One region of the Billgrantia antri genome, then DNA from elsewhere that is predicted to be linked to it. Evidence: predicted binding sites of a transcription regulator. Region 1 holds the regulator's gene; each other region holds the start of a gene.
The links. The regulator sigma-54, encoded in region 1, starts transcription at its own class of promoters, with help from an activator protein. The targets are predictions, from matches to a motif close to TGGCACNNNNNTTGCTNT.

Region 1 (7,922 bases):
GATCCCCGACATGACGGTGAAGAGCGCGCTCTCCTGGCTGGTCATTACCTTACTGCTGCTGTCACTGAGCTCCCGCGCCCTGGTGTGGGGTGCCAGCGAACTCGCGCGCGGTCTCGGCATCAGCGAGCTGGTCATCGGCCTGACCGTGGTGGCCGTGGGCACCAGCCTGCCGGAGCTGGCCGCCTGCGTGGCCAGTGCCGTGAAACGTCACCACGACCTGGCCATCGGCAACGTCATCGGCTCCAACCTGTTCAACCTGCTGACCGTGCTGCCGATACCGGCGCTCGTCGCCCCCGGCGCCCCCGACCCGGATGCCGCGGGACGCGACTATCGTGTCATGCTGTTGCTGACGCTGGCTCTGGCCGCACTGTTGCTGTGGCAACGCCAGGGCCGCCTAGGCCGTCCCATTGGTGTCGCCCTGCTGCTCTCCTATGCCGCCTACCTGGCGTGGCTCGGTATCAGCGGTCGTGCCACTTGAGTGAAACCTCGCATCGGGCAACAATCATCGCCATGAACTCAGACGAATCCACCGCGCCCCCCGGCAGCGCCACCCCAGCCACCTCGACGCTGAGGGAAAGCGCACGCCGCACCCTCAGGATCGAGGAGCAGGCCATCGCGGCCCTCAAGGGGAGGCTCGACAGCCATTTCGACCGCGCCTGCGAGCTGATGCTCGCCTGCCAGGGGCGAGTGGTGGTGACCGGCATGGGCAAGTCGGGGCACGTTGCCGGCAAGATCGCCGCCACGCTCGCCAGCACGGGCACGCCGGCCTTCTTCGTGCATCCCGGCGAGGCCAGCCATGGCGATCTGGGCATGATCACGCCGGGCGATGTGGTACTGGCCCTGTCGAACTCCGGCGAGACCGCCGAAGTCACCGCACTGCTGCCGCTGCTCAAGCGTATCGGCACCCCGCTGATCAGCATGACCGGACGCCCCGAATCGACCCTAGCCCGCCATGCCGATGCGCATCTCGATGCCGGCGTCGAGCGCGAGGCGTGCCCGCTGGACCTGGCTCCTACGGCCTCGACCACCGCCGCCCTGGCACTGGGCGATGCACTGGCCGTGGCCCTGCTCGAGGCGCGCGGCTTCACCGCCGAAGACTTTGCCCTGTCGCACCCCGGCGGCAGCCTGGGCAAGCGCCTGCTGCTGCGTGTCAGCGATTTGATGCATCAGGGCGAGCGATTGCCCAGCGTGCCCCTGGGCAGCCCCTTGCGTGACGCCCTGCTCGAGATTACCCGTCAAGGGCTCGGCTTCACCTGTGTCGTCGACGAGCAGAATCGCCTGATCGGTGTCTATACCGATGGCGACCTGCGTCGCACGCTCGACCAGCACCAAGACCTCAGCCAGTTGACGGTGGACGACGTCATGACCCGTCCCGGCAAGCGCATCGCCCCTGATGTGCTGGCCGCCGAAGCGGTGCGCATGATGGAGGACAACCTGATAACGGCGCTTGCCGTCGTTGACGAAGCAGGCCACCCAATCGGCGCCCTGCACATGCACGACCTGCTGCGAAGCGGCGTGATCTGACATTACCCTGACCAAGGAGAGCCCATGGCTCTGGCCAGCTCCACCCTCGACCCGCACCTCATCGATCGCCTGCGCAGGATTCGCCTGCTGGCGCTGGACGTGGATGGCGTACTCACCGACGGCCGCCTCTACTTCCAGGCCGACGGCGTAGAGATCAAGGCGTTTCACACCCAGGACGGCCTGGGCCTCAAGCTGCTGCGGCGCGCCGGCCTGCAGGTGGCCTTCCTGACCGGACGCGAGTCGCCGATGGTCAGTCACCGCGCCGCTGCCCTGGGCATCGACCATGTCTACCAGAGCTGCGAGGACAAGCTTGCCACCCTGCGCGAGCTGTGCACGCGCAAGGGTATCGAACTCGAACAGGTGGCCTACTGCGGCGACGACCTGCCCGACCTGGCCGCCATCCAGCGCGCCGGGGTTGGCATCACCGTCCCCAACACGCCGGTCTATATACGCGACATGGCCGACTACGTTACCGAACGCAGCGGCGGGCATGGCGCGGTGCGCGAGATCTGCGACCTGCTGCTCGAAGCGCAGGGGCATCGTGACGCGCTGATCGACACCTACCTCCACGGCAAGCGTTGAGGCCAACGGATATGCTGCGCCGGCTACCGCGCCCCTCGTTCCGTGCCTGGCTGTTCCTGCTGCTTCTGCTGCTCGGCGGCCTGATCGCCTGGCTGGATCCCTGGCAGGCCCCGGCACCCGGGCCGGTGCCCAGCGACGAGGCGGGCGAGCCCGACTATTTCCTTGAGCAGGCCCAGTTGACCCGCTTCGATGCCACCGGCCGCGCTCACCAGCGCCTGGAGAGCCCACGACTCGTCCATACCCCCCATGACGACGTCACCCGAGCCGTCGAGCCAGAGGCCCATCTGATCGACCGCGAGGGCCGACTGTGGGTGGCAAGCGGCACGGAAGGCCGCCTCGGCCCGGGCGGCAATCCGCTGACGCTCACCGGCGACGCCCGCCTGCTTGCCCCCGAGGAACGCTGGCAGCTCGACACCGAGACCCTGCACTTCGACGCCGACACGGGACACGCCTGGAGCGACACGCCTGCCCTGCTGCAGCAGCCACCACAGCGTATGCGCGGCGAACGTTTCGACGCCTGGATCCATGACAATCGGGCACGTTTGACCGACAATGTGCGCGGCCACCATGTGCCCGAAGGCACCCAGACGGACCAGGCCGACGCCGTCAACCTAGAGGATTTCACGCCATGACGCGATACAGGCTCCCGACCCTATGCCGGCCTCTCATCCTGATGCTGGCTGGTGCGGCGCTGCTCAGCCTGGCGGGCATGGATTCGGTCGTGGCACAGCAGCGCGACGCCGAACAGCCCATCGAGGTCGCGGCCGATCGACTCGAGCTCGACGACCAGGCCGGCACGGCGGTTTACACCGGTGATGTCGATATTCGTCAGGGCAGCATGCAGCTGACCGGTGACCGGGTCGAGTTCCAGCGCAATGAAGCCGGCGAGCTCTCGCGCGCCACAGCCTACGGTGAACGCGCCTACATCGAGCAGCAGCCCGATCCGGAGCAACCGGTCGTTCGCGGCTGGGGACGCAAGATCATCTACCATGTCGCCGAACGGCGAGTGGAACTGATCGACCGCGCCGAACTGCATCAGGGCGGCGACACCTTCGAAGGTGGCTATCTCGAATATTTCCTCGATCGCCGTGTCGTTCAGGCCCGCGCCCAGAGCGAGGGCGTCGAAGGCAGCCAGCGCATACGCATGACGCTGCAGCCGGAGCGCTGAGATGTCGATGAAGACCCTACATGCCCGGCATTTGGCCAAGAGCTACAAGCGCCGACGCGTGGTGCACGACATCAGCATCTCGATCGAGCAGGGCTGCGTGGTGGGCCTGCTCGGACCCAACGGGGCCGGCAAGACCACCTCGTTCTACATGATCGTCGGGCTGATAAAGGCCGATGCCGGCGACGTCTACATCGACGACCTGGATCTCTCCCACAGCGCCATGCACGAGCGCGCTCGCGCCGGTATCGGCTACCTGCCCCAGGAAGCCTCGATCTTTCGCAAGCTGTCGGTGGCCGACAACATCATGGCCATCCTCGAGACACGACGGGATCTCGACCGTCGTGGGCGACAGGCGAGGCTCGAGCAACTGCTGGAGGACTTCCACGTTACCCACATCCGCGACAACCTCGGCATGAGCCTGTCCGGTGGTGAGCGGCGACGCGTCGAGATCGCCCGGGCACTGGCCACCGAGCCGGCCTTCATTCTGCTCGATGAGCCCTTTGCCGGGGTCGATCCGATCTCGGTGGGGGAAATCAAGGGCATCATTCGCCAGCTCAAGGCACGTGATATCGGCGTACTGATCACTGATCACAACGTACGCGAAACGCTGGACATCTGCGACTCGGCCTATATCGTCGGCGACGGCCAGATCATCGCCGAAGGCGATGCCGAGGCCATTCTGGCCAACCGACGGGTCCGCGAGGTTTACCTCGGCGAGGACTTTCGTCTGTAGCTCACTCTGTCGCATTATGCAAGCCCCTAGACTGCATTAAAACATTCTAATCAGGGATAAAAACCCTTACTGGCATACATATTGCAGTCAACTCTCTTGCAAGTCGTGACCTTCCCGTCTAGGGTAGAGCTTTTCCGGCAGATGAGCGCCTACCTCTCATGGCCATGAAAGCATCCCTGCAACTGCGTGTCGGCACCCAGCTGACCATGACTCCCCAGCTGCAGCAGGCGATAGCCCTGCTGCAGCTTTCGACGCTCGACCTGCGCCAGGAGATCCAGCAGGCACTGGAATCCAACCCCATGCTGGAACTCGACGACGGCTTCGGTGAGCAGGCCGTCAGCGATACCCCAAGCGATGACTGGGCCAGCGAGATACCCAGCGAACTCTCCACCGACAGCGACTGGTCGGATACCTACCCCGATCACGGCACGAGTTCCGGTGGCATTACCGGCGAAGGCCCCGACTTCGAGCGCCAGGCCTCGGCGCAGACCCTGACCGGCCATTTGATCTGGCAATTGGCGATGACCGATCTGAGCGATCGCCAGCGCCTTATCGCCGAGAGCCTGATCGACGCCGTCGATGCCACCGGCTACCTGGCGCAACCCCTGGAGGAGATTCGCGACGGCCTGCGCCGGCAAGGCCTGGAGGGCCTGCCGACCCGGGAGGTCGAGCAGGTCCTGCTGCGCCTGCAACAGTTCGAACCGACCGGCGTGTTCGCCCGCGACCTGCGCGAGTGCCTGATGCTGCAGTTGGCCGCGATGCCCGATGACACGCCGCTGCTGCCCCAGACCCGCCGCCTGGTACGCCAGTTCCTCGAGGCCCTGGCCGCCGACGATCGTCGCCTGCTGAAGCGCCGCCTAGGGCTTGACGACGAATCTCTGGATCAGGTCATCGCCCTGGTTCGCTCGTTGGACCCCCGTCCCGGAAGCGCCTATGCCGAGGTCGGCAGTAGCTACGTCACCCCGGACCTAGTTGCTTACCATGACGAATCCGGCTGGCGCGTGGAACTTAACGCCGAGGCACTGCCACGTCTGCGTATCCAGCCCGACTACGTCGCCCTGGTACGGCGCGCGGACAAGAGCCAGGACAACCAGTTTCTCAAGGATCACCTGCAGGAAGCGCGCTGGCTGATGAAAAGCCTTGCCAGCCGCAACGACACCCTGCTGCGGGTGGGGCGAGAGATCATGGCACGCCAGATCGAGTTTCTCGAACAGGGCGAGGAGGGCATGAAGCCGCTGGTACTGGCCGACATCGCCCAGGCCGTCGAGATGCATGAGTCGACCATTTCGCGGGTGACGACGCAGAAGTTCATCCATACCCCCCGCGGGGTCTTCGAACTGAAGTACTTCTTCTCCAGCCATGTCGGCGGAAACGGTGACGGTGACGTGCATTCCAGCACGGCGATTCGCGCCCGCATCCGCAAGCTGATCGCCGATGAACCGCCGCGCAAGCCGCTCTCCGACAGCCGCTTGGTGGAGCTGCTGGGCGAGGATGGCATCCAGGTCGCTCGCCGCACGGTGGCCAAATATCGCGAAGCCCTGGGCATCCCCTCTTCGAGCGAACGCAAGCGTTTTCGCTGATACCGCGACGCAATGCTGATCCCCGGCAAACCCGCCATTCGAAGGGGTATGCAGGGCAGTAAAAAGGGTTACAATCGAGCTACCACCCGAAGGACGAAGGAGCTTGTCATGCAAGTCAACATCACCGGCCATCATGTTGAGCTGACCGATTCACTGCGTGACTACGTGAGCGAGAAGCTGAACCGCGTCCAGCGACACTACGACAACATCACCAACGTGCAGGTCACGCTCTCGATCGAGAAGGAGCGTCAGCAGGCCGCCTGCACGCTGCATGCCGCCGGCGCCGACCTTCACGCCGAAGCCTCCGATCAAGACATGTACGCCGCCATCGATGCGCTGACCGACAAGCTCGATCGTCAACTGGTCAAACACAAGGAAAAAGCCCAGGCTCGCGCCCAGGGCGCCGGCATTCGCTGAGTTGCCATGACACTGGAAACCATCCTGCCCCCGGAGCGAGCGCTGTTCGATGTTCCGGGAGGCAGCAAGAAGAGGGTGCTGGAGTTCTTCAGCACCTTCATTGCGCAGAACACTCCGAGCCTCGACAGTCAGGAGGTCTTCGGCAGGCTAGTCGGTCGCGAGAGGCTGGGCAGCACCGGCATCGGCAATGGCGTGGCAATCCCCCATGCCCGAAGCCCGCACTGTCACAGCCCGGTGGCGGCGTTTCTCAAGCTGGCCGAGCCGATCGACTTCGATGCCATCGACGGCGAGCCGGTCGACCTGGTCTTCGTGCTGCTGGTCCCCGAAGAGGCCGACGATACGCACCTGTCGCTGCTGAGCCAGGTAGCCGGCGTGATGAACGATGCCGAGACGCGCGCCCAGCTGCGAAAATGCGCTAGCCAGCGCGAACTCCACGAGCGCCTTATCGAAGCGATTCGACGACAGTCCTCGGGCTGAATTGAACGATTCACCGTTTCGGCCAGCCCTGATCAGGAGACCCCTCATGCAGCTTGTGATCATCAGCGGCCGCTCCGGCTCCGGCAAGTCGATCGCACTGCAGGCGCTCGAGGACATCGGCTACTACGCCATCGATAACCTCCCGGCGATGCTGCTCGGCTCCTTGGTGGATGAGCTACGCAACTCACCCACGATCCAGACTTCGATCGCGGTGAGCATTGATGCTCGCAACCTGCCTCATGCCCTTGAACGCTTCCCGCGTCTGCTGGAAGAGCTGCGTACCAATCAGGTCGACTGCCAGATCGTCTACCTGACGACCGACGCCCGCATCCTTCTCGAACGCTACTCTGCCACCCGGCGGCGCCACCCCCTGACCCGCGGTCGGGACATGACCCTGAACGAAGCCATCGAGTCGGAAGACGCGACCCTCAGCGACATTCGCAACCTGGCGGATCTGATCATCGACACCTCACGGCTGTCGGTGCATGACCTACGCGGGCGCATCACCGAGCAAGTGGCCAGCCACCGCGCCGACCAACTGACCCTGACGGTGGAGTCGTTCGGCTTCAAGGGTGGCGTGCCGCTCGATGCCGATATCGTTTTCGATGCACGCTGCCTGCCCAACCCCTACTGGGATCCGCGCCTGCGCTCCGCTACTGGCCGGGAACCCAGCATCGTGGAGTTCCTTGAGCAGTACCCGCTGGTACAACAGATGCTCGACGACATCATCGCCTGGATCGAACGCTGGTTGCCGGCCTATCGCGACACCCACCGCAGCTATTTGACCGTTGCCATCGGCTGCACCGGTGGCCAGCACCGCTCGGTTTATCTCGCCGAGCGTCTCGCGCATCACCTCGCGCAGCAGCAGCCGGACGTACGCCTTCGCCACCGCGAACTCGGCATTCATACACCGGTCACTCCCGCCCGTGGAAAGACCGCAGAGACATCAGACAGCAAGGAAACCTGAGTGTGCCCTGCCGCAAGCTGACCCTGACCAACAAACGCGGTCTTCATGCCCGAGCTGCCACCAAGCTGGTGCAGTGCTGTCAGCCTTTCGATGCGCGCGTGCTCGTCAACCGAGGGCCGCAGCAGGCCGACGCCAGCAACATCATGGCGCTGTTGATGCTGGGCGCCCCCTGCGGCACCGAGCTGGAAATCAGTGCCGAGGGGGACGACGCCGAAGCGGTGCTGGAGGCCATCGAGGCTCTCTTCGAGGCCCGCTTCGAAGAGGATGCCTAGAGGAATGGCTGCGCTCGGCCATGCGGCGTTGAAGCCCTCTTCGCAGTGCTCATTTAGGTTCCCTAAACTCCGCCTGCTCATCGGGCTTCGCCTGGCCTGACCATCGCTCGCTCATTCCCGCGAGCTTTGCGGTAAAGCGTAAATCCGCTTCAGCTACCCGCCACGGTCATCTCACCGATCAGCCAGCTGCCGGTGTGAATGC
Region 2 (7,922 bases), 490 kb from region 1:
GCTTCGGGCAGGCTGGCGTTGCCCTTGCCGAGCAGGCCGATATTCATCGGCAGCTCATCCACGGCCTGCAGCATCCTGCCGATGTGCCAGGCGCCCGGCGTGCAGGTGGTGGCATTGGAGCCGGTGGCCGGCCCCGTGCCGCCGCCGAGCATGGTGGTAATACCGCTCATCAGCGCCTCTTCCACCTGCTGGGGGCAGATGAAGTGGATATGCGCGTCGATGCCACCGGCGGTGAGGATCTTGCCCTCACCGGCAATGATTTCGGTGCCGGGGCCGATGACGATGTCGACGTCGGGCTGGGTGTCGGGATTGCCCGCCTTGCCGATGACCGCGATGCGCCCTGCCTGGATGCCCACATCCGCCTTGACGATGCCCCACCAGTCGAGGATCAGCGCATTGGTGATCACGGTGTCCATCACCGCATCGTCACAGCGCTGGCTCTGCCCCATGCCATCGCGGATTACCTTGCCGCCGCCGAACTTAACCTCGTCGCCATAGTGGGTGGCATCGCGCTCGACCTCGATCCACAGCTCGGTGTCGCCCAGACGCACTCGGTCGCCCACGGTGGGGCCGTACATGTCGGCATAGGCCTGCCGGCTGATGCGATTGGGAGAATGAGAGCTCATGCGTCACCTCCATTCAGCTTGCCCATCACGTCGCCGCGAAAACCATAGATATGGCGCGTGCCGGCAAAAGGAATCAGCGTGACCTCTCGCGTCTGACCCGGCTCGAAGCGAATCGCTGTGCCCGCCGCCACGTCCAGCCGAAAGCCGCGTGCCTTGGTGCGGTCGAAAACGAGCGCCGGATTGGTTTCGGCGAAGTGGTAATGAGAGCCGACCTGGATCGGCCGGTCGCCGGTATTGGCCACCTCGACCGTAATCCGCTCGCGCCCGGCGCAAAGCTCGATCTCGCCGTCCTTCAACTGATACTCACCGGGAATCATTGGACCTTCCCTCTACGTTGTGGCTGCCATTGAGCAGCTAGAACCGTCGACAGCTAAAACTGAGCGAACGAAGGCCAGGCAAGGCGGCGAGCGACAAAAAAGCGGAGTTTACTTTAGTAAATGAGCATTTTTTGTCGTGAAGCCAACACAGCATGGCCGAGTGCAGCCAGTTTTAGACGATCGGTGTGTGGACCGTGACCAGCTTCGTGCCATCGGGAAAGGTGGCTTCCACCTGCACCTCGTGCACCATCTCGGCCACCCCATCCATCACATCGTCGCGGCCGAGGATCTCGCGGCCGTAGCTCATCAACTCGGACACGCTGCGGCCGTCGCGCGCGCCTTCGATGATCTCGAAGCTGATCAGCGCCACCGCCTCCGGGTAGTTGAGCTTGAGGCCGCGAGCCCGGCGTCGCTCGGCCAGTTGGGCGGCCGAGAACAGCAGCAGCTTGTCCTTGTCTCTCGGAGTCAGTTCCATGCGAGTCTCCTGGAATCGTCAGGTGAACCAGATACGTGGGGGATGGGGAGGAGAATCGATCATCAGCGGCCTGAGACAGGCCCAGGCCTGCTGGCAAAGATCCCAGGCCTCGTTGCGCTCATGCCCCAGGTAGCGCAGCAGCAGCACGCCATGGCGCATGGTGACCGCCCAGCGCGGGCTCGCCGCGATTGCATTACGCAGCGCCTCGACGGCACTAGACTCGTCGGCAAGACCTACGGCCCACAGCGTGGCCTGCACGCTGGCACCACCCTGCCCCCAGCGTCCCTTGAAGCGCGGTTGAGCCGGATCGAGCGGCTGACGCTCCAGCCACAGCGGCTTGCCATCTCGCAACAGACGAAAGCGCTGCTCGATTCGGCCCGACACGTAGGGCAGCCGGCTCGCCGGTCGGCCCAGCGCCAGCACCTCCCAGCCCAGGCAACGCGCATCGTCGGCCAATTCGATGGTCGTGTGCTGCTCACCGCACGAGCCATCGAAGGCGATGGTCTCCTGGGGCAGCCACTCGAGCACTCCACCCGGCGCCACCTGCAACCCGGTACGCTGGGACCAGGCCACGCCATGACTGTCGGCACGATAGAGCTTGTTGGCCGCAGGGGTCGTCACCAATGCGCGGGCACCCGACTCGACCCGAACCGAGACGTGCAACACATCGCCACTTACCAGCCCGCCGGGCGGATGCAGCAGGTAGACATGACACGAGCCCTCGCGGCCCTCGGGGTAGAAAGGCCGCTGCACCCGCAACGGGCCCTGGTGACGAGCCCGCACCAGGCGGGTGGTGTCCTGGCGGCTGTCGAAGCCGAGTTCCAGCGACCCCACCCAGCGGCGGCCGGCATCGAAGCGGTGACCGGAGGCGCTGGGCGGCAGCAGTGTCTTGGCGTCGAAACGAGCCGTCATTGGCATCGGCCTTTTGCAACAGGGTTCGGCCTCTTCGTCGAGGCTTTGCCCTATTCATGGCAACCGCTGTACCAGAACGGTGAAATGTAGAAAAAATAAATACAATTCATTGAGTTATTTTGTATACAGCCACACCTGCAAAGGTCAGCTTCGCACCAGATTGGCGCACACAAGCCAGCGCAGCGCACAGTTTGTGCGCAAGAGCGCCTGACGACCCCTTTGGCCATGGCCCAGAACGGTGCAGGAAAAATTCCCAGCTTGGCAATACGGCTAGACCGTCAGGTGCTCCTTGATCAGGGCATCGGACAGCTCAGCGATCGCACCCTTGGCCACCGGTCGGCCGCGGTCCATGATCGCGAAGCGATCGGCATATTTGCGGGCGAAGGGTAGCTTCTGCTCCACCAGCAGTACGGTCAGGCCATCCTCGGCGATCAGCTGGCGAATCACCTCGCCGATCAGGGTGACGATATTGGGCTGGATCCCCTCCCCCGGCTCGTCGAGGATCAGCAGCCGAGGCTCGATCACCAGCGCCCGGCCGATGGCCAGTTGCTGCTGCTGGCCGCCCGAGAGATCGCCACCGCGGCGGTGCCTCATTTCTTCGAGCACCGGGAAGAGCTCGAAGATGCGCTCCGGAACGGTGCGCCGGCCATCGCCGCGAGCCGCCAGACCGGTGCGCAGGTTCTCCTCCACGGTGAGCAGCGGAAAGATCTGCCGCCCCTGGGGCACGTAACCGATCCCCAGCCGCGAACGATCCTCCACCCGCCGCCGGGTCAACTCGACATCGTCGACATAGCGGATGCTGCCGGAGGCCACCGGCACCTCACCCATGACGGCCTTCATCAGGGAGGTCTTGCCCACCCCGTTGCGCCCCATCACGCAGGTGCACAGGCCCGCCGGCACGGTCAGGTCTAGATCCCACAGGGTATGGGACTCGCCATAGAACTGATTGAGCTTGTCGATCTCGAGCATCAGACCTCCTCCTCGGCTTCGGCACCCAGGTAGACCTCGACCACCCGCGGGTCGCTCGATACCTGGTCCATGCTGCCCTCCGCCAGCACACTGCCCTGATGCAGTACCGTCACCTTGCGCGCGATGGAGCGCACGAAGCCCATGTCGTGCTCGACGACGACAACGGATTGTTTTCCTGCGAGACCGGTCAGCAGCTCGGCGGTACGTTCCATCTCCTGCTCGGTCATGCCCGCTACCGGCTCGTCCACCAGCAACAGGCGCGGCCGCTGCATCAGGAGCATGCCAATCTCCAGCCACTGCTTCTGGCCGTGGGATAGGATGCCCGCCTGACGCACACGCAGCTCGGCCAAGCCGATGGTCGTGAGAACCTCGTCGATGCGGTCGCGAATCTCGCCGTTCATGCGCGCAGCGAGCGTGGGCAGGATGCGCTTGTCGGCGGCCATTGCCAGCTCCAGGTTCTCGAATACCGTCAGCGCCTCGAACACCGTGGGTTTCTGGAACTTGCGGCCGATGCCGAGGCTGGCGATCTGCGGCTCGTTCATGGCCAGCAGGTCGTGGCGGCTACCGAACCACACCTTGCCGCTGTCGGGCCGGGTCTTGCCGGTGATGATGTCCATCATGGTGGTCTTGCCGGCGCCGTTAGGCCCGATGATGCAGCGCAGCTCGCCGTCGTCGATGGTCAGATTGAGGTCGTTGATCGCCTTGAAGCCGTCGAAGCTGACCGTCACGTCCTCCAGGTAGAGGATCGGCCCGTGTCGCACGTCAACCGGCGACTCTACGGGGACCAGGAAATCGAATACCCGATCACGGCTGGCCAGGGAACGCAAAATGCTCATGCCGAAGCCTCCTTGGCGGAAAACGAAGCGTCAGCGTCACGACGGCGGCGCAGCCGCAGCGACAGCAGCCCCGCTACACCACGCGGCAGGAACACCGTGACCAGCACGAAGAGCCCGCCCAGGGCAAACAGCCAGGCATCCGGCATTGCCCCGGTGAACACCGTCTTGGCATAGTTGACCAGGATCGCCCCGATCACCGCGCCATAGAGGGTCGACCGACCGCCCAGCGCCACCCACAGTACGATCTCGATGGAAAACAGCGGCGAGAACTCGCTGGGGTTGATGATCCCCACCTGGGGCACGTAGAGCGCCCCGGCCAGGCCCGCCAGCATGGCCGAGACCACGAACACGAACAGTTGGAAGCGCTCGACCCGGTAGCCGAGGAAGCGCGTGCGCGCCTCGGCATCGCGGGTCGCCACGCACACCCGGCCCAGCTTGCTGGTGACGATCGCCCGGCAAAGCAAGTAGCCCACTGCCAGCGCCACGCCACTGGCCAGGAACAGCCCCAGGCGAGTCTCGCTGCTGCGCAGGTTGAAACCGAGAATCTCACGGAAATCGGTCAGCCCGTTGTTGCCGCCGAAGCCCATCTCGTTGCGGAAGAAGGCCAGCATCAGGGCGAAGGTCAGCGCCTGGGTGATAATCGACAGATAGACCCCGGTGACCCGCGAGCGAAACGCCAGGAAGCCGAATATCAGCGCCAGCGCTCCCGGCGCCAACAGCACCATCAGGAAGGCAAATCCGGCCATGTCGAAGCCATGCCAGTACCAGGGCAGGCTGTCCCAGTTGAGGAACACCATGAAGTCGGGCAGCACCGGGTGGCCGTAGACGCCGCGGTCGCCGATCTGGCGCATCAGGTACATGCCCATGGCATAGCCGCCCAGGGCGAAGAAGGCGCCATGGCCCAGGCTGAGAATACCGAGAGAGCCCCACACCAGGTCCACCGCCACCGCCAGTAGGGCGTAGCTCAGGTACTTGCCGAACAAGTTAACGGTATAAGCGCTGACATGGAGCGAGTGCCCCGGTGGCACGGCCAGGTGCAGCAGCGTCACCAGCGCCATCGCTGCCAGCAGCACAGCAATGAAGATCAGCGTCGAGCGCTCGCCGAACGGCCGCATCAGCCACGATCTCGATTGCATGGATCAGCCCTCCGCCGCCCGGCCCCTCTGCGGGAAGAGTCCGCGGGGGCGCTTTTGAATGAACAGGATGATGAACACCAGCACGATGATCTTGGCCATTACGGCCCCGGCCCAGGGTTCCAGCACCTGGTTGATGACGCCGAGCGACAGCCCCGCCACCAGGGTGCCCCACAGGTTGCCCACGCCGCCGAAGACCACCACCATGAAGGAGTCGATGATATAGTTCTGGCCCAGGTTGGGCCCCACGTTGGTGAGCTGGGACAGCGCCACGCCGGCCAGCCCCGCCACGCCGGAGCCCAGGGCGAAGGTCAGGATGTCGACCCGCGTGGCGCGAATGCCCATCGAACGCGCCATGGCGCGGTTCTGGGTCACCGCCCGCACCTCCAGCCCAAGCCGGGTGCGGCGCATGATCAGCACCAGTGCGGCGAACACCACCAGGGCGAAGCCAAGCACCACCATGCGGTTGAGCGTGAGAGAGAGCGCATCGTTGATGGCGATGGAGCCGCTCATCCACTCAGGCGTGATGACGGTGCGGTTGAGCGGCGAAATCACGGTACGCACCAGCTGCTGCAGGATCAGGCTGATACCGAAGGTCGCCAAGAGCGTCTCCAGCGGCCGACCTTTGAGGAACTGGATGACGCCGCGCTCGATGGCGATACCCGCCAGCGCCGCGACCAGGAAGCCGGCGGGAATCGCCAGGATCAACGCCAGCCCCGGCTGGCCCGGCAGCAGTTGCTGCATGGCCCAGGTGGTGTAGGCGCCGAGCATGATCAGCTCGCCATGCGCCATGTTGATCACGCCCATCACGCCGAAGGTGATCGCCAGGCCAATGGCGGCGAGTACCAGCACCGAGCCCAGCGACAGGCCGAAGTAGAGGGTCTCGACCGCGCGGTTGACCTTGAGCATCTGCTCGATGCTGTTCAACGCCTCGCGGGCGCCATCGACCAAGGCAGGATCGTCACTGTTGAGTACGCGATTGAGAGCGACCCGCACCCGGGGGTGCAGGCTGCCGCGCAGATCGTCTATCGCCGCGAACTCGCCCTGCTCCAGGCGGTAAATGGCCAGCGCCTGGATCAACCGCTCTTGCACCCTGGCATCCGGCTCCTCCTCGATCACCTCGGCCAGGGGGCCGGCCAGGTCGCCATCGACCTCGCCCAGCAGGCGCTCGGCCGAAGCGCGACGCAACCCGACATCGGCAGCATAGAGATCGACCACTGCGATGGCACTGCGCAGCTGGTTGCGCAGCGCGTTGTTGATGCCCATCCGCTCCAGGTCACGGCGCGACATCTCGCCCAACGCCTCGCCGGTCAGGGCGTCCTCGACCGGCCACTGGCGGCCCGAGTTGTCGAGCGCGACCACGAAGCGACCGTCGTCGGTGCGCTGCAGGCGGCCATCGAGCAAGGCTTGGAGCCAATCCCGTGCGCGGGGATCGTCGCTGCGCACGATGGCCTCGATGGCTTCGCCCTTGGCGGAAAACGACGACACGTCCAGCGCCTCGAGAAGCGCCTGTGCCGCTGTATCGTCGGCCCCTTCAGCCTCCTGCGCGGAGACGGGAGCGGTCAATGTAAGGCCAAGCACGAATGCGAGGGCCAGAACGAGAACCATCAGCCACGAGCCCCTCGTTGCAGCGTGCATGGGCTCGCTGTCTTCGGCAGCGCTGCCGGCCCTCGCCCCGACCGCCGCTGGCCCGGGCATGGGGGGATATCGCATTAGGGAATTCCTCGGGATCGGTAGAGAAGGCGCGCTCCCCCGCTGCATGGCAGCGGGGGCTATGCAGGTCTTACTCGGCAAGTGCCGCTTCGGCCTCTTCGGCGGCGGTGCTTCCGCCGCAGCTGCCGCTGGCCACGTTGAAGTTGCCGCACTCCATGGGCTTGCGCCAGTCGGAGATCAGGTCACGCGAGCCGGGCAGGTAGTCGGACCAGGCATCGCCTGCCACGGTGGAGGGGGTCTGCCAGACGATGTCGAACTGGCCGTTGTCCTGCACCTCGCCGATCAGCACCGGCTTGGTGATGTGATGGTTGGGCATCATCGCCGCATAGCCGCCGGTCAGATTGGGCACGGTCACGCCGATGATGGCGTCCTTGACCGTATCGACCTCGGTGGTGCCGGCCTTGCGCACCGCCTCGGCCCACATGTTGAAGCCGATGTAGTGCGCTTCCATGGGGTCGTTGGTTACCGCTTCCTCATCGCCGGTGTAGTCGATCCAGGCGTCGATGAAGTCGTAGTTGGCATCGCTATCCACGCTCATGAAGTAGTTCCATGCCGCCAGGTGACCGACCAGCGGGCCGGTATCGATGCCGGAGAGTTCCTGCTCGCCCACCGAAAAGGCAATGACCGGAATGTCGGCGGCATCGATGCCCTGGTTGGCCAGCTCGCGATAGAACGGCACGTTGGCATCACCGTTGATAGTCGATATCACCGCGGTCTTCTTGCCCTCGCTGCCGAAGCGGCGCACCTCGGCGACGATGTTCTGCCAGTCGGAGTGACCGAATGGCGTGTAGTTGATCATGATGTCCTCATCGGCGATGCCGTGCTCCTCCTTGAGGAAGGCTTCGAGGATACGATTGGTCGTGCGTGGGTAGACGTAATCGGTGCCGAGCAGTGCGAAGCGTTCCACGCCCACTTCGTTGAGCAGATACTCCACCGCCGGT
Region 3 (7,922 bases), 1.7 Mb from region 1:
CGCTGAGTGTCGAGCTCGGCGGCGCGGGCCAGCGCGGTGTTGGGCACGATGCCGATGGCCACCACCACGCAGTCGGCGGCGAGCCGGGTGCCGTCGGCGAGCCGGGCGGCGCACACGCGGCCGTCGCTGCCGGCTTCCAGGCTTTCGAGCTGGGCGTCGGTGTGAATGTCGAGCCCACGGCCGCGCAGCTCGCTTTCCAGCAGGCGGGCGGCGGTGAGGTCGAGCTGACGGTTCATCAAGCGGTCGTCGCGCTGCAGCAGGCTGACCTGCATGCCGCGCTTGCCCTGTCCACGTTTACGTAAGCCTTCCGCCGCCTCCAGGCCGAGCAGGCCGCCGCCGATCACCACGGCGCTGCCGCCTTGCGCGGCGGCACGAGCCAGGGCGTCGGCGTCGTGCAGGTCGCGGAACACGTGAACGCCGGGAAGTTCGAGCCCCGGCACCGGCGGGCGAGCCGGGTTCGAACCGGTGGCCAGCACCAGGCGGTCGTAGTCGAGCGTGCGGCCGGCGTCGGTGGTAAGCGTGCGGGCGTCGCGGTCGATGGCCTCGACCCGCTCGCCGAGGATGAGCTCGATGTCCTGCTCGGCGTACCACTCGGCGCTGCGCAGGGTCAGGGCCTCGCGCTGCATCTCGCCGGCCAGCAGCGGGGAGAGCAGGATGCGGTTGTAGGCCGGCGCGGTTTCGGCGCCGATCACGGTGATCCTGGCGGGGCGCTCGGGCCGGGCGAGGAGCGCCTCGACCAGCCGATGGCCGGCCATGCCGTTGCCGACGATGACCAGGTGCTCGACGGTGGATGTCTCGGGATGTCGCCGTGGCATGCGAACACCTCCTCTCGCTGCGCTTGTCGAAATGACGGGCCTATAACGCAACGACGCCTCGGCGCTTCCCCTGTCGATTCGATGAGCGAACCGGGGAGCACAGAGACGTCGTTGTCGCTTTCCTTGTGGGCGATCGCCTTTGATCGCCGCTATGTCCTGCAAGTATCAAGATTCCGGCCAGGAGGCGCCTTGCGAGGGTTTTTCTCTATTGTGACAGCAGGTTGGAAGATGGCTCGCAGGTCGTGCCTCAGGCCGGAGGCATCTCAGCCGCCACCGGCCGTGCACATCAGTGGTGCGTTGCGGCATCGAAATGCACAGGGCTGTAGCACGCCGCCAGCAGCGCCGGATCGAAGCGGCTGCCCTGGGCTTCCAGCTGGCGCACGATGGGCTGGGCGAAGTGCAGGGCGGCCTGCGGCGTCGGGCGCAGCATGTCCGCGCCGTAGAGATGCTGGTGAATGGGCGCCGTATCGCTGTCGAGCGTAGCGAGGTGGCGAATCGAACGGTCGAGGTAGGGCGGCAGGGCCAGCCACTCACGTGCCTGGCGGCGATGATCCGGCGAGGCGGCCAGCCAATCGCTGGCTGCTACCAGGGCTCGCAGCAGGGCGGCCAGGGTGGCCGGGTAGCGCTGCGCCCAGGAGCGGGTCACGCCGAGTACCTTCTCCGGATGGTCGTGCCACAGCTGGGCGCCGGTGGCGACCAGCCGGCCCACGCCGCAGTGGCGGGCCAGGGTGCCCCAGGGTTCGCCGGCGCAGAAGCCGTCGATCTGGCCGTCGCGCAGGGCTTCCACCATGCGCGGCGGCGGCAGGGCGACCAGCTCGACGTCGCGGTCGGGGGCGATGTCGCCCAGGGTGAGCCATTCGCGCAGTTGGTAGTGCTGGCAGGAATAGGGATACACCATGGCCAGGCGCGGGCGCCTGCCGCTGCCCGCTCCGCGCAGCCAGTTGCCCAGCGCCAGGGCGCTGTCGGCCGGGTCGCTGCCGAGCGTGGCACCGCTGGCCTGGCACAGCGATGCGGAGAGCGTAACGGTGTTGCCGTTGCGCGAGAGCAGCAGCGGTGCCAGCGTCTCGCAGGGCGCGCGGCCCAGCCCCAGGCTCATGGCCAGCGGCATGGGGGCGAGCATCTGGGCGCCGTCGAGCAGGCCGGCGGCGACCTTGTCGCGCAGGGTGGCCCAGGCGTTTTCCCGCGACAGGCTGACGTCCAGCCCCTGGGCGGCGAAGCAGCCGCGTTCGCGGGCGACGATCAGCAGAGCGGCATCGAGCAGCGGTACGAAGCCGAGGGTGAGGCGCTCGAGTTCGGGGCTGGCGGCGTGGTGTTGCGGTTGACTCATGAGCGGGTTCCCCGTTTGTCGTCGGCGTGCCCTTCGGGCGATAGCGGGTTCAGGCGGGCGAGAATGTCGATGACGCTGTCGGCGACCTCGGCGATGCGCTGGCCGCGGTCCATGGCGAGCTTGCGCAGCATGCGGTAGGCCTGCTCCTCGTCGCAGCCCTGATGCTTCATCAACAGGCCCTTGGCGCGCTCGATGCACTTGCGCTCGGCCAGTTGGTTGCGGGCCTTGTCGAGTTCCTGGCGCATGCTGTGAAAGGCGTCGAAGCGGGCGATGGCGACCTCGACGATGGCCTTGACCCGCTCGGGCACCAGGCCATCGACGACATAAGCGCTGACCCCTGCCTTGAGCGCGGCCTGCAGCATGTCGGAGTCGTGCTGGTCGGCAAAGAACACCACCGGACGCGGGTTCTCGCGGTTGAGCAGCGCCATGCTCTCCAGCGTGTCGCGGTCGGGGCTCTCCATGTCGATGATTACCACGTCGGGCTGGTGGCGCCCGACCATCTCGTTGAGGCTGGCCGGGTTCGAGAGCCGGCAGATGACCCGGTGTCCCTCGGCCATCAGCGCTTCCTCGACCATGGCGGCACGTACCACCTCGTCGTCGACCAGCAGAATGTTCAGGGGGGATGGTGATGGCATAGGGTCTCGCTCATGAACGGCGTGCCGGGGACTCTTTGCTAGTGCTAAGCAAGAAACGTTCCATGTCGCGAAACGACCCACGTGGCGCAGTGTTCGGCGCAACGTCAGCCGGCAGCGAGCGCAGCTGGACGCCCGTTCGGCACCAGCCTGGTGCAAGGGCGCTTTGGGGCGGGAGGGTGATGGTGCAGGGCAGCATGCCGGTGTGCCGTGACGAGGGACCATCTGGCTGATTGACGCCCGTTCTTCGCCGGATGGCACGCTTTCTGCTTGATACATGTCAATACCTCTACCGGGCGCCATGCGGTGCCCCACGCGGCAACGACGCCCGCCAACCGCCTCCCTTATGGGACCGGCCGTTGGCGGGCGTCGTCGTTTCGCCAGGAACCCGACAGGAGATCGACATGCGCGAGGCCCGAACCACTTGCCCCTACTGCGGCGTCGGCTGTGGCGTGCTGGCCGTCGTCGAGGACGAGCGGATCGTCGAGGTGCAGGGCGACCCCGAGCACCCGGCCAACTTCGGCCGGCTGTGCGTGAAAGGGTCGGCGCTGCACGAGACGCTGGGACACGGCGGCCGGCTGACAAGACCCAGCGTCGATGGCGTCGAGACGGACTGGGACACGGCGCTCGGCGCAGTGGCCGAACGGCTCACGGCGGTGCGCGACAGCCACGGCGCGCAGGCAGTCGCCGCCTACCTTTCCGGCCAGCTGCTCACCGAGGACTATTACGTCGCCAACAAGCTGTTCAAGGGCTTTCTCGGCACGCCCCACCTGGATACCAATTCGCGGCTGTGCATGGCCTCGGCGGTGGCGGCGCACAAGCGCGCCTTCGGCGCCGATGCCGTGCCGTGCAGCTACGAGGATCTCGAGGAGGCCGAGCTGGTGGTGCTGGTGGGCTCCAACCTGGCCTGGAACCATCCGGTACTCTACCAGCGGCTGAAGGTGGCCAAGCAGCGCAACCCGCTGCTGCGGGTGGTGGTGATCGACCCGCGGGTGACCGATACCTGCGAAATCGCCGACCTTTACCTTGGGCTCGCGCCGGGCAGCGATGCGCGCCTGTTCACCGGATTGCTGGCGTGGATGGCAGCGCACGACAAGCTCGACCGGGTCTACCTGGAAGCCCATACTCAGGGCTTCGAGGAGGCGCTAGCCGCGGCGCGGGAGCAGGATGCCGCCGTGGAGGCCATCGCCGCCGACTGCGATGTCGATGCCGAGCGCCTGGAGACCTTCTTCTACTGGTTCGCCAGCCACCTGCACGTGGTCACCCTGTTCTCCCAGGGGGTGAACCAGTCGAGCAGCGGCACCGACAAGGGCAACGCCATCATCAACTGCCACCTGGCGGGCGGCAAGATCGGTCTGCCGGGGGCGGGGCCGTTCTCGATCACCGGCCAGCCCAACGCCATGGGCGGGCGCGAGGTGGGCGGGCTGGCCAACCAGCTGGCTGCCCACATGGACTACGACACGCCCGGCGCGCGGGACCGGGTCACGCGCTTCTGGGCCACCGAGTGGCTGGTGCCGTGCCTGCCCGAGGCGCCCGGCCACAAGGCGGTGGCGCTGTTCGAGGCGATCGAGCGCGGCGAAGTACAGGCGCTATGGATCATGGCCACCAATCCGGCGTTGAGCCTGCCGCGGGCCGACCGGGTGCGCGAGGCGCTGGAGAAATGCCCGCTGGTGATCGTTTCCGAATGCATGGCCAACGCCGACCTGCTGCCCTATGCCGACATCGTGCTGCCGGCCTCGAGCTGGTCGGAGAAGGACGGCACCGTGACCAACTCGGAGCGTCGCATCTCGCGCCAGCGCGGTATCCTGCCGCCGCCGGGAGAGGCGCGGCACGACTGGTGGATCGTCTGCCAGGTGGCCAGGCGGCTGGGCTTCGGCGAGGCCTTCGCCTATACCCATCCCAGCGAGATTTTCGACGAGCATGCCCGGCTCTCGGGCTTCGAGAACGGCGAGGGCCCGGGGGAGAGCCGCCGGCTGTTCGATATCTCCGGTCTGGCCGGGCTCGACCGCGCCGCCTACGACGCCTTGGCGCCGATCCAGTGGCCGGTCAATGCCGCCGCTCCCCATGGCACCGCCCGGCTGTTCACCGATGGCCGCTTCGCCACGCCGGATGGCCGCGCTCGACTGCTGCCGGTGCGTCCGCGCCCGCCGGCCCAGTCGCTCGACGCGGCCCGCCCGCTGCGGCTCAATACCGGGCGCGTGCGCGATCAGTGGCACACCATGACCCGCACCGGTCGGGCGCCGCGGCTGATGAATCACCGCGCCGAGCCGTTCATCGAACTCACCCCGGAAGACGCCGCCGCACTTGGCGTGGAAGAGCATGGCCTGGCACGCCTGGCGGGGGCGGGCGGCGAGTATATCGGCCGGGTGCGGCTATCGCGCGGGCAGCGCCGAGGCGAGGTGTTCGTGCCGATGCACTGGAGCGGCCACTTCAGCGGCACGGCGCGTATGGGGGCGCTGCTCGAGGCGCATCTCGATCCGCTCTCCGGCCAGCCGGAATCGAAGCACGGCGCGGTGGCGCTGGCGCCGTTTCAACCAGCTTGGGAGGCCACCCTGCTGGTAGCCGACGATCTGGAAGTGGCGGAGTCGAGCTGGTGCGACGAGAGCCGCTACTGGGCGCGAATTCCGCTGCACGGCTGCCAGCGCTGGCAGCTGGCCGGCGGTGAGCCGCCCGGGGGTGAAAAGGAAGCACCGCGTGACTGGCTGACCTGGCTTGAGGCGTCGCTGCCGGTGGCGCCGACGCTGTGGTGCACCGACCCCGCCAGCGGACGGCTGCGCGCTGCCGGGGTGGATGCCGCGGGCCGCCTGCGCTGGTGGCTGATGGTGGGGGCGCCGGTGGAGCTGCCCAACCTGAGCTGGCTCGATGCCCGCTTCGAGGAGGCCGGTGCCGGCACGGGGCTATCGGCGCAGCATCGCCGCCGCCTGCTGGCCGGCTGCGACGACGGCGCCGCCAACCAGGGGCCGGTAGTGTGTAGCTGCCATCAGGTGGGTCAACGCGCTATCCTAGAGGCGATCCGTGAAGGCGACGACAGCGTCGAGGCGCTGGGCGCCAGGCTGGCCTGCGGCACCCAATGCGGAAGTTGCGTTCCCGAGCTGAAATCGTTGATCGAAGAGGAGAAGGCGCATGCGAGCGCTGAGCCAATTGAAGTCACTGCTGTCGCCTGAGCTGTTGCGTCGGGCGCAGCGGCCCCGGGCGCTAGGGCAGGCGGCCTTCTCGCGGCTGCATGGCCTGGGCCACATCGTGCGCTCGCCGTTCGGCCGCTCCACGCGGGTCAAGGCGCCCACCCTGACCCTGGACGGCGAGTGCCGCGCCGGGCGGGTTTACCTGGTGGGAGCGGGTAGCGGCGACGTCGAGCTGCTCACTCTCAAGGCCGCTCGCCTGCTGCAGCAGGCCGAGGCGGTGGTCTACGACCGCCTGGTGGGCGACGACGTGCTGGCGCTGATTCCCGCCGGCCACGAGCGCTACTACGTGGGCAAGGCGCGTGGCCACCACAGCGTGCCCCAGGCCGAGATCGGTGCCTTGCTGGTGAAGCTGGCGCGGGAGGGCAAGTCGGTAGTGCGGCTCAAGGGCGGCGACCCCGGCGTGTTCGGGCGCATGGGCGAGGAGCTCGCTGCGCTGGCCGAGGCCGGCGTCGAGGCCGAGATCGTGCCCGGCATTACCGCCGCCTCGGCCGCGGCGGCGGGCATGGGCATTCCGCTGACCGATCGCGCCCACGCCCAGCAGCTGCGCTTCGTCACCGCCCAGCTGTGCCGCAAGGACGGCGAGCCCGACTGGGCCGAGCTGGCGCGCCAGGATGAAACGCTGATCTTCTACATGGGCCTGACCAAGGTCGAGGCCATCTGTGCCGGGCTGCGCCGCAATGGGCTGCCCGACGACTGGCCGATCATGCTGGTGGCCAACGCCAGCCTGCCCGAGCAGGCCTCGCTGGTGGGTACCCTGGCCGACATGCCGGAGAAGCTGGCCGCCTCGCCGCTGCCTTCGCCCTGCCTGATCGTGGTGGGCAGCGTGGTGCGCATGGTCGCCACCAGCCCGGCCGCCGCGCAATCCGCTCGTGCCGAGATTTCCCCGCCCCGCTGAGACGAACTGCACCAAGGCTGGGCGTCAGCGCCACCCCATGCACCGCCGTGGCCTCTATCCGCCGTGGGATAGAGGCCGCGCTGCCTGCTGCGGCAAGCATGGCAGCGGAAGGCATGGCGTGAAGCCCCCGCGACACGCGCTTTTTTCCGATCTGTAATAAAGAGTTGGCACGCCACGTGCTTGTTCTTGGGCAGGGCCTGCTGCATGCGCAGGCTGGCCGGCAGGATCAACGACGATCGCCGCCGGCCTTGGCCCCATGACAACGCGACGAATACAGGCAAGGGCGCCTGAAGCTGCACGCCGGCTTCAGGCGCCTTTGCGTTCGTCACCTCAGACACGAGACGAGAGGCGCCAAGCGCGTAGAGAACACCATGTCCTATCTGCTTCCTTCGGAATTCGCGACAAAGATGGTCGACGCCGGCGAGTCCAAGCTCCACATGGCCACGCGGGACGTCCTGATTCGCGCCTTCATGGCGGGCGCCATCCTGGCACTGGCCGCGGTATTCGCCGTGACCATCACGGTGCAGACCGGTATGCCGATCCTCGGGGCTGCGCTGTTCCCGGTCGGCTTCTGCATGCTCTACCTGATGGGCTTCGACCTGCTGACCGGGGTCTTCGTGCTCACCCCGCTGGCCTGGCTCGACCGGCGCCCCGGCGTCACCATCGAGAGAATCCTTATCCACTGGGGCAAGGTCTTCTGCGGCAATCTGGGGGGCGCCCTGACCGTGGCGGTGCTGATGGCGATCGTCTTCACCTACGGCTTCGCCACGCCGCCGGACGAGGTGGGGCAGAAGATCGCCGGAATCGGCCATGCCCGCACCGTGGGTTACAAGGAGTTCGGCGCGGCGGGCATGCTGACCATCCTGATTCGCGGCATCCTGTGCAACTGGATGGTCTCACTCGGCGTGGTCGGGGCGATGATCTCGACTACGGTGGGCGGCAAGGTGATCGCCATGTGGATGCCGATCATGGTGTTCTTCTTCATGGGCTTCGAGCACTCCATCGTCAACATGTTCCTGTTCCCGTCGGCGCTGATGATGGGCGGTGACTTCTCGATTGCGGATTACCTGA
Region 4 (7,922 bases), 660 kb from region 1:
CAGGCCGCGATAGAGTGCCACGGTGTGCACGCCGGGGATGCCGAACACGGTATCGACGCCGTGGCGTTCGCGTAGCAGGGTCAGCAGGAGCTGGGCACAGGTCATCGTGTGGCTAGGCATCGCGAACCTCAGAAGAAGAAAGTGTGGGCCATGAAGGCGATGATCGGCAGCGTGATGGCGGTGCGCAGCAGGAAGATCGTCACCAGCTCCCACAGCTTGAGCGGGATCTTCGACTTGAGCAGCAGCGCGCCGATCTCCGACATGTAGATCAACTGGGTCAGCGACAGGCAGGCGATGACGAAACGGGTCAGCTCGCTCTCGATATTGGTCGCCAGTACCGCCGGCAGGAACATGTCGGCGAAGCCGACCAGTGTGGCGGGAGCGGCGGCTTCTGCCTCGGGAATGCGCAGCAGCTCGAGCACCGGCACCATGGGGTAGGAGAGCCAGGTGAACAGCGGCGTGAATTCGGCCAGGATCAGCGCCACGGTGCCGATGGCGAACACCAGCGGCAGCAGAGCCAGGAAAATGTCGGCGACGTTGAACAGCGCGTTGCGCGCCAGCTCCCTGGGGCCGGGTGCGTGCTCGGCGCGGCGTACGGCCTGGGTCAGGCTGTAGCGCAGCAGGCCCATCTCCTCGGTGCGCTTCTCGGCCAGCTGGCAGCCCACCGGCTCATAGTAGGTATTCGGCTTGCGCGACAGAGGCGGCAGGCGCGGCACGATCACCGCGGCGATCAGTCCGGCTACCACGACGGTGAAGTAGAACGGCACGAACATGTGATTGAGGTCGACGAAGCTGGTGATCAGCAGGCTGAAGGCGATCGAGACGATGGAGAAGTTGGTAGCGATCACCGCCGCCTCGCGACGGTTGTAATAGCCCTTCTCGTACTGCTGGGTGGTGATCAGCACACCGACGGTACCGGAGCCCATCCAGGAAGCGGTGGCGTCGATGGCGCTGCGCCCGGGCAGGTTGAAGATGGCTCGGAAGGGCTTGCGCACCAGGCTGCCGATGAACTCCATGAAGCCGAATTCGACCAGGAACGGCAGCAGCAGGGCTGCGAAGAAGAAGAAGGTCAACAGTACCGGGGCCAGGTCGTTGAGCATCACGCCGCCGGTGAACGAGGCGGTGACGAACTCGGGGCCGAACTGGAAGAAGGTCATCAGGGCAAAGGCGGCGCCCAGAATGCGCATGCCGAACCACACCGGGCCGACGTGGAACATGTCGTGCAGCACGCCCCTCTCGGCCCAGCCCGGGCGGGCCAGCTTGACCCAACTGGTGGCCAGGACCGAGAGCACCAGCACGACCACGGCGATAGCCGGCAGGGCGCCGTCGAGCAGCGCCTTGAGCCCGTCAGCCATCAGGCCCATGCCGATGTTGATGGTGTCGCCGACCTGGAACGGGATCAGGAACAGGCCGACACCGAGCGCGGAGGGTAGCAGGAATTTCAGCAGGCTGCTGCGTTCGAAAGGCTCCTGGGCGGCAGCGTCACGGTGGGTGGTGTCAGTGGAAGACATGGGATTTCCCTTTGGGTTGTCGTTGTAGGTCAGGCGGTGTCATGACAGTCGCGACCCTTGCGTCAGTCGCGGCTATCTTCTGTCAGTCGCGACGCTTCACGCCGGGCAAGGCGCAGAGCATCTCGTAGAGCAGGGTGGCGCCCATCAGCGCCGTGTTGCCGCTCGGGTCGTAGGGCGGCGAGACCTCGACCAGATCGCCGCCGACGATGTTGAGCCCGGCGGTGCCACGCACGATCTCCAGCCCCTGGGCCGAGGTCAGCCCGCCCATCTCGACGGTGCCGGTGCCGGGGGCCACGGAGGGGTCGAGCCCGTCGATATCGAAGGAGACGTAGACCGGGGTGTTGCCCATCTGTTCTCGCACTTCAGCCATCAGCGGCTTGAGCGAGCGATACCAGCACGCTTCGGCGGTGACCACGCGGAAGCCCTGCTGGCGGCACCAGTCGAAGTCCTCGGCGGCGTAGCCGGTCCCGCGCAGGCCGATCTGCACCACCTTGCCGTGGGCCAGCAGTCCTTCCTCCTGGGCACGACGAAACGGCGTGCCGTGGGCGAGGGGCTCGCCGAACATGTGCTCGTTGACGTCGGCATGGGCGTCGATATGGATCAGCCCCACCGGGCCATGCTTCTTGGCGATGGCGCGCAGGATCGGCAGCGTGATCAGGTGATCGCCGCCCAGCGTCAGCGGCGTGCAGTCATGGCGGAGCACTTCGTCGTAAAAGGCACTGATGATGTCCACTGTCTTGGGCAGATGGAAGGTATTGATCGGCACGTCGCCGATGTCGGCCACCTGCAGGCTGTCGAAGGGGGCGGCGCGGGTGGCCATGTTGTAGGGGCGCAGCATGCGCGACTCGTCGCGGATCTGACGCGGGCCCAGGCGCGTGCCGGGGCGGTTGGAGGTGGCGATGTCCAGCGGCACGCCGATAAAGGCCACGTCGAGCCCCGCGGCGGTAGGTTGGGTGGGCAGGCGCATCATAGTGGCGGGGCCGCCGAAGCGCGGCATCTCGTTGCCGCCGAGTGGCTGGTTGAAGTCGGGCATGGTCGGCTCCTTGCGTGACGGTGGGTCTTTGCACGTCTCTCCGCTGCATGTAGCAGCTTCCATGCCAACCCCGTGCGGCCCGCCATCAAGGGATTTTTTCGCGCTTGCGATGCAAGATTGAATCGCATGCGCCGCTCATGCGATGCATGATTGAATCAAGATTCATATTTGCATCGGTGGCAAGGCATGAGCGACATTGACCAGGAAGTGATCAGGACCATCGTCGAAACGGCCAACGACCATTTCTTCATCGTCGACGGTGAAGGCCTGGTATTGGACGTCAGCCCAGGGGCGGCTGCGGTCTACGGCATGGCGCGGGAGCGCCTGATTGGCAGTACCGTGCAGCGGTTGGAGGCGGAGGGGGTGCTCAAGCCCTCCATCAGCTTGGAGGTGATCCGCAGCGGCAAGCCGGCGCAGCTGATGCAGGTGACCGGTACCGGTAGGCGTGTCATCGCCGAGGCCCATCCGGTGTATCTCAAGGGTAGGCTCGTGCGTATCGTCAGCCGCTCCCGCGATCTCACCGACTTGCAGCTGCTGCAGGACGAATACGCCCTGCTGCAGAAGCGCTTCAGCGAGCATCTCAAGCGCAGCCAGGGCGGCGCCGATGCCGAGGATGGCCAGCTCGAAGCGGCGCTGGATGAACTTCAGGTGCGCAGCGGCGTGATGCGGGAGCTGGCCCTGCTGCTCAAGCGCGTGGCGCCGTCGGATGCCACGGTATTGATGCTCGGCGAGTCGGGCGTGGGCAAGACCGCCTTCGCCCGCCAGCTGCATCGCTGGAGCCGGCGTCACGCTGGGCCGTTTCTCGAGGTCAACTGCGGAGCGATACCGGAGAACCTGTTCGAGTCGGAGATGTTCGGCTATCAGCCGGGCGCCTTCAGCGGGGCGGCGCGACAGGGCAAGGCCGGGCTGTTGGAGCAGGCGGAAGGCGGCACGCTGTTTCTCGACGAGATCGGCGAACTGCCGCTGCCGATGCAGACAAAGCTGCTCAAGGTGATCCAGGATGGCAGCGTCACCCGGCTGGGCGACACCCGTCCGCGGCGGATCGACTTCCGCCTGGTGGTGGCCACCAACCAGGACCTGGCCAGGCGCGTGGAGCGCGGCGCCTTCCGCCTAGACCTCTACTATCGACTGAACGTCATTCCGGTGACCCTGCCGCCCCTGCGCGAGCGTCGCGAGGATATTCCGGCCTTGGTCGAGGCGTGCCTGGAGCGGCTCAACCAGCGCTATGGCCAACACAAGCTGCTGCATGGCAGCACCTGGTCGGAGCTGATGGGCGGCGACTGGCCGGGCAACGTGCGAGAGCTCGAAAACTGGCTGGAACGTGCCTGGCTATCGAGTCCGGGCGATCTGATTCACTCGCCGAACCGCGCCGAGACGGCGGACCCTGTGGCTGTTTCGCCGGCCGATCGGGCCACGGCGGCCGTTCCGACACTGACGCAGGGCGAAGGTCTGAACGACTATCTGGTCCGTGCCGAACGCAGCGTGCTGGAGGAGATGTGCCGTACGCTAGCGAGCACCTATGCCATCGCCGAGCGGCTGGGGATCAGCCAGCCCAGCGTGGTGCGCAAGCTAAAAAAGCACGAGCTCAAAATTCAGCGCTGAACCGAGTTCTTCATGATGGCCCGCTCCAGTATCTCGAAGCGACCGGGCACCAGGGCGTCCTCCACGGCGGTGATACGCAGCACGTGGCCGAGATCCGGATGCGCGGGGCGGGCGATGAGACGGCCGGCTTCGAGCAGCTCCTGGTTGAGTCGTCCCGCCAGCTCCGCGCTGGGCAGGCGGATGGCGATGAAGTTAGTCGCACTGGGCAGAACCTCGGCACCCAGGTCGTGAAAATGCCGGGCAAGGCGTTGGCGGCGCTGCTTGACGTCACGAATGTGCGCTTCCACCTCGCTATGGTGATCGAGCACGGTCTCGGCGACGGCCAGCGTCAGGGCGGATACGGCGTAGTGAATGCGCACCTTCATCATCATGGCCAAGGTTTCCGGCTCGGCAATGGCATAGCCGATGCGCATGCCGGCCAGCCCATGGGCCTTGGAAAGCGTGCGCAGCCGGATCACCCCGGGCAGCACTTCGCGACTGAACGGCGAGTCGGCATCGTCGCGAAAGTCATGGTAGGCCTCGTCGAGCAGCAGCCAGCAGTCGTCGGGCAGTTCTGCTCGCAGCCGGCGGATCTCCTCGTCGCTGTGAAGATGTCCGCTGGGATTGTCAGGGTTGGCGACGTAGACCAGCCGGGCCCTGTGCTCGTGGGCGCTGTCCAGCAGCGCCTCGAGGTCGGGCGAGAGCAGGCCCGGAGCCTCTTGATAGGAGCGTTCGACGAGGTGGCAGCCCTGGCCTTGAGCGAAGTAGCCGAAGGTGGGATAGGTACCGCTGGCGCTCACCACCGTACAACCGGGCGTGGCCACTGTGCGCAGCGCCAGGGCGATCAGGCTGTCGGCGCCGGCATCCACCAGGGTGGTTTCCAGTGGCAAGCCATAAAGGGAGGCAAGCCGCTGGCGTACCCCGAGCGCTTCCGAGTCGCCGTAGCAGTAGACGTGCTCCACCATGGCGTCGCCGAAGCGCTCGCGCAATGCCCGGTGGGGCATGTCGAGGCCCTCGTTGGAGCCCAGGCGATGGGGAATCTCCCGGCCGATACGCCGTTCCAGCACCTTGATGCCGGGAAAGGGGTTGCTGGGGCCGGGGCCGGTCAAGTGGTCGGGAAAACGGGGCATGGAAGACTCCAGTACTCGAGAAGCAGTGTAAGGGATCGTCGCAGCAGGCTGTCATTCGCTCAAGGCTGCTTATTGGCTCAAGGCGGTGGCTTGCGCTGGGTCATGACGATGGCGACGGCCGAGAGGATCAGTGCGAGAGCCAGCAGCAACCTGAACGTGAGCGGCTCGTCGAGCAGCACCACGGCACTGGAAACGCCGACTACCGGAATGATCAAGGTGCTAATGGTGGACTGGCCGATGGTGAGGCGGTTGACGTTGCGAAACCACAGCATTTGCGCCAGGCATATGGCAAAGACCAGATGATATCCCAGGCCGAGCCAGGTCGATGTTCTCCAGTTGGCGGGGTTGCTCGGCGATTCGAGCAGGGCGGCCAGCACGATCATGGGCAGGGCGCAGAGCGCGAACTGCCAGCCCGTGATGACCACGGGATGACCCTGCCAGCCACCGCGACGCTTGATCAGCACGGTACCCAGCGCCCAGGAGAGCGCGGCAGCGAGCACGAACGCGGGACCGGCGAGACCCTCGAAACCGGCCTGCCAGGCAGCCGGGCCGAGCAGTACCAGCAGGCCTGCCTGGCCCAGCCCCAGGCCGAGCCACTGGCGTCGAGTCACCCGCTCGCCGAGCAGCCCGATGGCCAGCAGCAGCGCCCAGCAGGGCATGGTGAAGGCGACGATGGCGGCCTGGGACGTCGGCATGTGCAGCTGGCCGAACGCCGTGCCCAGGTTGAAGCCAAGGATGGTGAACAACCCGCTCACGACCAGCCAGAGGCGTTCTCCCGGCACGATGGCAAGCGGCCAGCGCTTCAGCCACGCCCATCCCAGCAGCATCAGCGCACCGGCGCTGAAGCCGATGGCGCGCAGGCTGAATGGCGGAATGTCCATCAGGCTGAAGCGCACCGCCGGCCAGTTACCGCCCCAGAACAGCCCGATCGCCGCGATCAGCAGCAGCGTGGTGAGATCGCGACGCGCAAGCGTCGAGGCGGAGGAGGGCGCCTGGGTCGGCATGCGGGGTTCACTCCTCCAGGGCCAGGACCTTGTCGCGGTTGAGCAGGTTCAACGGATCCAGTGCACGTTTGAGGGTACGCATCAGGGCGAGCTCCTCCGGCGTGCGCGACAGCGTCAGGTAATCGCGCTTCTCCAGGCCGATGCCATGCTCAGCAGAGACCGAGCCGCCCAGTTCGGCCAGCGGCTCGTAGACGATGCGCTCCACGGTGCGGCGGGTTGCCGGCTCGTCGTCGCCGACGCTGACCGAGACGTGCAGGTTGCCATCTCCCAAGTGGCCGAACACCACGATGCGTCCTTGCGGCCAGCGCTGCTGCACGGCCCGCTCGAGTTCCGCGGCATAGCCGGGCATGTCGGGGATGGGCAGGCTGACGTCGAAGGTGAAGAGGGGGGCCAGGTGCTGGATCAGCCCCTCGATATCCTCGCGGATGTTCCAGATGCCCTGGCGTTGGGTATCGGACTGAGCCAGCACCGCATCCTCGATCAAGCCGGCCTCGAGGGCCGACTCCAGGGCGGCGCTGAGCTGCGCCGTATTGGCCGCGTCGTCGTTGCCCAGCGACTCCACGATGGCGTAATAGGGCCAGTGAGGTGGCAAGGGAGGCGTATTGCGGCCGCTCTCCTCGGTGAGCAGCGCATAGTGGTTGCGCCACATCACCTCGAAGGTGCCGAGGCTGCCGCCGAGCTCCCGCCCCAGGTGGGTCAGCAGCCCGGCCACTCCGTCGAAGCCGGGGCAGGCCACCAGGGCGGTACGCTCGCTGCTCATCCTGGGATGCAGGCGGAGCACGGCACGGGTGACGATGCCCAGCGTGCCTTCGCTGCCGATGAACAGCTGCTTGAGGTCGTAGCCGGCGTTGTTCTTGAGCATGCGATTCAACGAGCTGACCACGCTGCCGTCGGCGAGCACCGCCTCGAGACCGAGTACCTGCTGGCGCATCATGCCGTAGCGAATCACCCTCACGCCGCCGGCGTTGGTGGCAATGTTGCCGCCGATGGTACAGGAGCCCCGCGCGCCGAGGTCGAGCGCGAACAGCAGGTCGTGCTCGGCGGCGATTTCCTGCACCTTCTGCAAGGGCGTGCCGGCCTGCACGGTCAAGGTGCTGCCGATCGGGTCGACCGATTCGATCGCGTTCATTCGCTCGAGCGAGATGACCAGCTCGTCGGGGGCAGCCTCGCCACCATGGACCAGGCCGGTGAGCCCGCCATGGGTGACCACCGGTTGGCGGGCGGCGTGGCACAAACGCATCACTGCGGCGAGCTCAGCGGTATTGCCGGGACGCACGATGGCCCCGGCGTGACAGCTCGCGCCGCTCATCCAGTCGACCCGGCGCTGGGTCACGTCATCGCCGGTGAGTACGTTGCCTGAGCCGACGACGGCGGCGATGTCCGTTAGTAGAGCTTGCATGAAGTATCCTTGTGCTTTTCCTGGGCGTCAGGCTTGTCCTCCAGGAGCGTCTTCAGGCCATGGCCGCTTCGTGCGCACGGCCGGGAATGGCATCGAGAAGCTGCCTGGTATAGGCCTCTCGTGGGTTGAGGAAGACTTCCTGTGCCGTGCCCTGCTCGACGATGCGCCCCTGCTGCATGACGATGATGGTGTCGCAGATCTGGGCTGCGACGCGCAGGTCGTGGGTAATGAACAACAGTGAGAGCGACAGTTTCTGCTTGAGCT

Region 2: a site for sigma-54 is predicted at 2,387-2,404, ahead of HNO53_RS11630 (urease accessory protein UreD). Genes of this name have one in related genera too.
Region 3: a site for sigma-54 is predicted at 3,030-3,047, ahead of HNO53_RS06185 (nitrate reductase). Genes of this name have one in related genera too.
Region 4: a site for sigma-54 is predicted at 2,594-2,611, ahead of speB (agmatinase). Genes of this name have one in related genera too.

The regions. Positions count from the first base shown of each region.
Region 1 covers NZ_CP053383.1:2,983,992-2,991,913, forward strand. The annotation lists gene HNO53_RS13865 (calcium/sodium antiporter) at 1-478, shown strand, start outside; gene HNO53_RS13870 (KpsF/GutQ family sugar-phosphate isomerase) at 511-1,524, shown strand; gene HNO53_RS13875 (KdsC family phosphatase) at 1,549-2,106, shown strand; gene lptC (LPS export ABC transporter periplasmic protein LptC) at 2,118-2,738, shown strand; gene lptA (lipopolysaccharide transport periplasmic protein LptA) at 2,735-3,274, shown strand; gene lptB (LPS export ABC transporter ATP-binding protein) at 3,282-4,007, shown strand; gene HNO53_RS13895 (RNA polymerase factor sigma-54) at 4,166-5,587, shown strand; gene hpf (ribosome hibernation-promoting factor, HPF/YfiA family) at 5,696-6,004, shown strand; gene ptsN (PTS IIA-like nitrogen regulatory protein PtsN) at 6,011-6,481, shown strand; gene rapZ (RNase adapter RapZ) at 6,528-7,448, shown strand; gene HNO53_RS13915 (HPr family phosphocarrier protein) at 7,451-7,720, shown strand; gene pmbA (metalloprotease PmbA) at 7,870-7,922, opposite strand, start outside.
Region 2 covers NZ_CP053383.1:2,493,507-2,501,428, forward strand. The annotation lists gene ureC (urease subunit alpha) at 1-626, opposite strand, end outside; gene HNO53_RS11620 (urease subunit beta) at 623-943, opposite strand; gene HNO53_RS11625 (urease subunit gamma) at 1,116-1,418, opposite strand; gene HNO53_RS11630 (urease accessory protein UreD) at 1,437-2,330, opposite strand; gene urtE (urea ABC transporter ATP-binding subunit UrtE) at 2,601-3,299, opposite strand; gene urtD (urea ABC transporter ATP-binding protein UrtD) at 3,299-4,135, opposite strand; gene urtC (urea ABC transporter permease subunit UrtC) at 4,132-5,271, opposite strand; gene urtB (urea ABC transporter permease subunit UrtB) at 5,275-6,876, opposite strand; gene urtA (urea ABC transporter substrate-binding protein) at 7,052-7,922, opposite strand, start outside.
Region 3 covers NZ_CP053383.1:1,287,966-1,295,887, forward strand. The annotation lists gene HNO53_RS06170 (NAD(P)/FAD-dependent oxidoreductase) at 1-815, opposite strand, end outside; gene HNO53_RS06175 (CmpA/NrtA family ABC transporter substrate-binding protein) at 1,102-2,142, opposite strand; gene HNO53_RS06180 (ANTAR domain-containing response regulator) at 2,139-2,777, opposite strand; gene HNO53_RS06185 (nitrate reductase) at 3,179-5,938, shown strand; gene cobA (uroporphyrinogen-III C-methyltransferase) at 5,898-6,851, shown strand; gene HNO53_RS06195 (formate/nitrite transporter family protein) at 7,223-7,922, shown strand, end outside.
Region 4 covers NZ_CP053383.1:2,319,094-2,327,015, reverse strand. The annotation lists gene HNO53_RS10870 (5-guanidino-2-oxopentanoate decarboxylase) at 1-120, opposite strand, end outside; gene HNO53_RS10865 (YjiH family protein) at 129-1,511, opposite strand; gene speB (agmatinase) at 1,594-2,544, opposite strand; gene HNO53_RS10855 (sigma-54 interaction domain-containing protein) at 2,731-4,146, shown strand; gene HNO53_RS10850 (pyridoxal phosphate-dependent aminotransferase) at 4,137-5,255, opposite strand; gene HNO53_RS10845 (DMT family transporter) at 5,333-6,259, opposite strand; gene HNO53_RS10840 (FAD-binding oxidoreductase) at 6,267-7,658, opposite strand; gene HNO53_RS10835 (ABC transporter ATP-binding protein) at 7,711-7,922, opposite strand, start outside.